One region of the Amycolatopsis heterodermiae genome, then DNA from elsewhere that is predicted to be linked to it. Evidence: riboswitches for the same ligand, from Rfam matches in the RefSeq annotation. Region 1 holds a riboswitch; the other holds the start of a gene.
The links. A riboswitch is a leader RNA that binds a small molecule or an ion and turns the genes downstream of it on or off. The one in region 1 is predicted to bind glycine.

Region 1 (2,448 bases):
GCAGATGTTGGACGTCGCCTTCTCGCGGCGGATGTGCTGCTCACGCGTCTGCAGCGCCAGCCGGTAGGCGGAGTTGCCGTCGGCGTCGACCGAGACGCCGACCAGGCGCCCGGGCAGCGAGCGCTCGAGCCCGGCGCGGACGGACATGAACCCGGCGTGCGGGCCGCCGTAGCCGAGCGGGACGCCGAAGCGCTGCGTCGACCCGGCGGCGACGTCGGCACCGAACTCGCCGGGCGAGGTGATCAGCGTCAGCGAGAGCAGGTCGGCGGCGACGGTGAACAGCGCGCCCGCGGCCTTCGCCGATTCGGAAATCGCGTGGTAGAAACCGCGGCCGCGCAGCACGCCGGACGCGCCGGGGTACTGGACGACGACACCGAAGAAGTCCTCGGGCAGCCCGGTCAGCAGGTCGCGGACCTCGACCTCGATGCCCAGCGCCTCGACGCGGGTGCGGACGACGGCGATGGTCTGCGGCAGGCACTCGGCGTCGAGGACGACCTTGTTCGACTTGGACTTGGACGAGCGGCGCATCAGCGTGACGGCCTCGGCGACGGCGGTCGACTCGTCCAGCAGGGACGCGTTCGCGGTGGCGAGGCCGGTGAGGTCGGCGACCATCGTCTGGAAGTTGAGGAGCGCTTCGAGGCGGCCCTGGGAGATTTCCGGCTGGTAGGGCGTGTAGGCCGTGTACCAGGCCGGGTTCTCGAGGACGTTGCGGCGGATCACGCCGGGGGTGACGGTGTCGGAGTAGCCGAGCCCGATCATCTGCGTCATCGGGCGGTTACGCGCGGCGAGCGCGCGCAGCTCCGCGGTGGCGTCCTCTTCGGACGCCGCCGGCGGCAGAACCAGGTCGCGTGTGGCGCGGATCGCACTCGGCACGGCGGCTTCGAGCAGCGCGTCGAGGGATCCGTAGCCGCACTCGGCGAGCATCTTGGCGCGTTCGGCCTCGGAGGGACCGATATGACGGGCGTCGAACTGCGTAGAGGTGATCGGGAGCTCCTCGGGCCGGGCACCGGGCACAACGGTGCGCTGGGAACTCCCCCTCTGTCATGGCACCTGAGAGTTTCACCGTGCGGACACGGCTTTCACCTTGGGTGAGGCGCGGGTGCGCCTGCTTTCCAGAGTGGCCTCGCGCGAAGCGGTAGCAGGTACCTGAGAGATTCCGGGGAGTTTGCTCCTTCGGTGCCCCACTGACTTCGTGAGGGCTCTCCCGCCTCGGCTCTACGGCCCGATCTGCAGTTATGGCGGCTACCGTACCTGCCGCGTTCGGCCCCCGTCTACTTCACCCGGGCAACGCCACACCGGTCTTCTAGCCCGCCTCGAGGACCGGGGCGCCGGGTGACCCGCCCGGCCAGCGGTGGCGGGCGGCGGACCCGGCCCGACGGCAGCACCAGCCGTTTCAGCGGCCCGCCCAGCGGCACCGGCGGGAGGCCGGCCCCCAGCAGGACCTGCTCGACGATCTGCTCGGCGGACCACGCCACCGCGTCGTTCAGCCGGTCGAGGTCCGGGCGGTCGCCGTCGAAGACGTCCGTGTCGTCGAGGACGACCTCGAAGTACTCCCCCGGCAGCCGGGCGACCACCGCGTCGACGGCGTCCTCGATCGCCCGGGCGCCCTCCGCGGGGTCGGCGAAGCCCGCCTCGAGCAGCGGCTCGCGGTAGATCCGGGCGGCGCGGGCGCGCATCCGCGGGCCGTGGCGGACGACGACCGGGAGCCGCCCGGTCAGGTCGGGGACGTCGAGGCCGTGCAGCAGCATGATCGGCGGCACGCTGTGGACCAGCCGCGGCGCGGGCTCGGCCAGCTCGCGCGCGGTGATCCGGAGGCGGTCGGCCATCGCGTCCGGCAGGCCGAAGTAGCGGAAGTCGACGTTGCCGAACCCGAGCCCGTCGGCGACCAGCGACGCCAGCAGCTCGCCGTACCCCCAGATCGGCGACAGCACCACGACCGGCGGCGCCGTCACCAGCGGCGGCGACGGCGAGGGCGGACGTGACGCCTCCTGCTCGGGCACCTGGATCACCAGCCGCGGCGGGTCGTGCCAGTCGTGCGGCTCGGCGACCCGCCAGTACAGCCCGAGCGGCTGCCAGAGGCCGCCGAGGATCTCGCGTTCGATGATCCGGCGCACCTCGGCGTCGGAGTGCGGGAAGCCGCGGGGCGGCACGATCCCGACGTAGTGGTGGTAGGTGACGCGGACCTCGTCGCCACGGGTGGCCGAGCGGATCCGCATCTCCCAGTCGATCGGCGACGCCGCGATGGCGTTCGCCACCTGCGTGCCGGGCGACGAGTAGACGAGCGCCGTCGCCTGCCGCAGGAAGTCCCCGGCCCGGTCGATGCCCTCCCGCAGCGACTTCGCGGCCTGCGCGACGTGCACCGGGCTGACCAGCGACTCGGGCAGCACCCCGGCGACCCGCAGCAGCTCGGCCTCTCCGAGCCCGGTGACCTCGGCGAGCTGGGCCCAG
Region 2 (2,448 bases), on a different contig from region 1:
ACGACGGTGCTGAGCACCGCCTGCATCAGCCCGGCCTTGTTGGTGAAGTGGTACGAGATCATCCGGGTGCTGCTCAGCCCGGCGCGTTCACGGATCTTGGCGAACGTGGCCTTGCGGTAGCCGAGGTCGTTGATGACGCCGATCGTCGCGCCGATGATCTGCGCGCGGCGGGCGGCCTCGGTCACGCTGAGGCCCATCTCGGCCATCAGTTCGGTGTTTACTTGCATGAGTAAAAATTAACACGTCTGAGTAAAAGTGTCCAGGAGGTTTGAACCACTGGCCGCTGGGTACGGCGAACGGCTCAAACGCTCATCCGACCGTTGAGGCTTGCCGCGCGTCGCGTTGACCCGCCCTGTCTGGGCGCTTACCGTCGGAGAAGGTAAATCGCCACGATGTGATTCACGGTCTGGGGCCGGATCGTGGCGGTTGATCTCCGGTGGGTCCCGCTCTGGGTCCTGTCCGGCTGTCATTCGCCGGCCGCCTGGTCGGGCGAGGGGAGGCTTGCGTGGTCGAGGCTGGTTCAGAGAAGCAGCCTGTTCAGGTCGCGGCTGGTGAGCAGGGTGAACTGTTCCCCGACGACTCGCTGCCCGACGAGCTGGTCGGGTACCGCGGTCCGGCCGCGTGCCAGATCGCCGGGATCACCTACCGTCAGCTCGACTACTGGGCCCGGACGAAGCTGATCGCGCCCAGCATTCGCACCGCGCACGGCTCCGGCTCCCAGCGGCTGTACTCGTTCAAGGACATCCTGGTCCTCAAGGTCGTCAAGCGGCTGCTGGACACCGGGGTCTCGCTGCAGAACATCCGGGTCGCGGTCGACCACCTGTCCGTCCGCGGGGTCCGTGACCTCGCGAAGGTCACGCTGTTCTCCGACGGCACCACGGTCTACGAATGCACCTCACCCGAGGAGATCGTCGATCTGCTCCAGGGCGGCCAGGGCGTGTTCGGCATCGCGGTCAGCGGGGCCATGCAGGAGATCAGCGGCACCATCCACGAGTTCCCGGCCGAGCGCGCCGACGGCGGCATCGTCGAGACGCACGAACCGGACGAGCTGACCCAGCGCCGCAACGCGCGGCGGACCGGGTGATCATCACCGCGGTACGCGGAGTAAGGTGATCCTCGCAGTCGACGAAACCGCGCGGGAGAGTCCGGACCACAACCTCGAGTCCGGCGCCGAAGGAGCAAGTCCTCCCCGGAACCTCTCAGGCACCCTGGACCGCGCGGTCTAGACGCCTCTGGAAAGCGGGTCGTCAGGACACAACCTGATGGCCCCGCCGACGGTGCAAGCCCGGCTCAACCTCGGGCGAAACTCTCAGGCGCCCCTATGGGGTACGGACAGAGTGGGGAGGGTCCGGACAGCTTTTTTCGAGGATGCTGTCCGGGTCCGGCACCGCCCGTTCGCAGGAGGCCATCGTGCAGCCGTCACTAGCCTCGCTGGAACAGGGCATTCCCTTCGCCGACCGGCACATCGGGCCGGGTCCGGACGAACTCCGCCAGATCCTCGACGTCATCGGCGTCGCCTCCCTCGACGACCTCGCCGAGCGGGCCGTACCCGAGTCGCTGCGGGCGTCCGCCGGGCCGCTCGAACTCCCGCCGCCCGCCACCGAAGCCCAGGCGCTCGCCGAGCTGCGGGAGCTGGCCGCGCGGAACCGGCCGATGGCCCAGATGATCGGCCTCGGCTACCACGACACCGTGACCCCTCCGGTGATCCGCCGGAACGTCCTCGAGAACCCGGCCTGGTACACCGCCTACACGCCGTACCAGCCGGAGATCTCGCAAGGACGGCTCGAGGCGCTGCTCAACTTCCAGACGATGGTCGCCGACCTGACCGGGCTGCCCGTCGCGAACGCGTCCCTGCTCGACGAGGCCACCGCGGCCGCCGAAGCCATGACGCTCGTCCGCCGCGCCGGGAAGTCGGCCTCCCACCGGTTCGTCGTCGACGAGGACACCCTGCCCCAGACCCTCGCCGTGCTCCGGACCCGCGCCGAGCCGCTCGGCATCGAACTGGTCGTCGAAGACCTGTCCCAGGGGCTGACCGGGCTCGGCCTCGGCGGCGACTTCTTCGGGATCCTGCTGTCCTACCCGGGCGCGTCCGGCGCGGTCCGCGAGTTCGACTTCACCATCGCCGACGCCAAGAAGCACGGCGCGGCGGTGATCGTCGCGGCCGACCCGCTCGCGTTGACGCTGCTGCGGCCGCCGGGTGAGCTGGGCGCCGACGTCGCGATCGGCTCGACACAACGGTTCGGCGTCCCGATGGGCTTCGGCGGCCCGCACGCGGCGTACCTGGCGGTCCGCCAGGGCTTGGAGCGGCAGCTGCCCGGACGCCTGGTCGGCGTCTCGAAGGACGCCGACGGCGCGCCCGCGTACCGGCTGGCGCTGCAGACCCGCGAACAGCACATCCGCCGTGAGAAGGCGACGTCGAACATCTGCACCGCCCAGGTCCTGCTGGCC

Region 2: it holds a riboswitch for glycine, as region 1 does, so the genes downstream of both, gcvP (aminomethyl-transferring glycine dehydrogenase) here and gcvP (aminomethyl-transferring glycine dehydrogenase) in region 1, are expected to answer to the same signal.

Annotation. Positions count from the first base shown of each region.
Region 1 covers NZ_JAYFSI010000008.1:132,456-134,903, forward strand. Annotated here, with positions in the region: gene gcvP (aminomethyl-transferring glycine dehydrogenase) at 1-984, opposite strand, end outside; glycine riboswitch at 1,124-1,217, opposite strand; gene VA596_RS31080 (helix-turn-helix domain-containing protein) at 1,272-2,448, opposite strand, start outside.
Region 2 covers NZ_JAYFSI010000003.1:425,628-428,075, reverse strand. Annotated here, with positions in the region: gene VA596_RS17840 (TetR/AcrR family transcriptional regulator) at 1-227, opposite strand, end outside; gene VA596_RS17835 (MerR family transcriptional regulator) at 506-1,084, shown strand; glycine riboswitch at 1,127-1,226, shown strand; gene gcvP (aminomethyl-transferring glycine dehydrogenase) at 1,411-2,448, shown strand, end outside.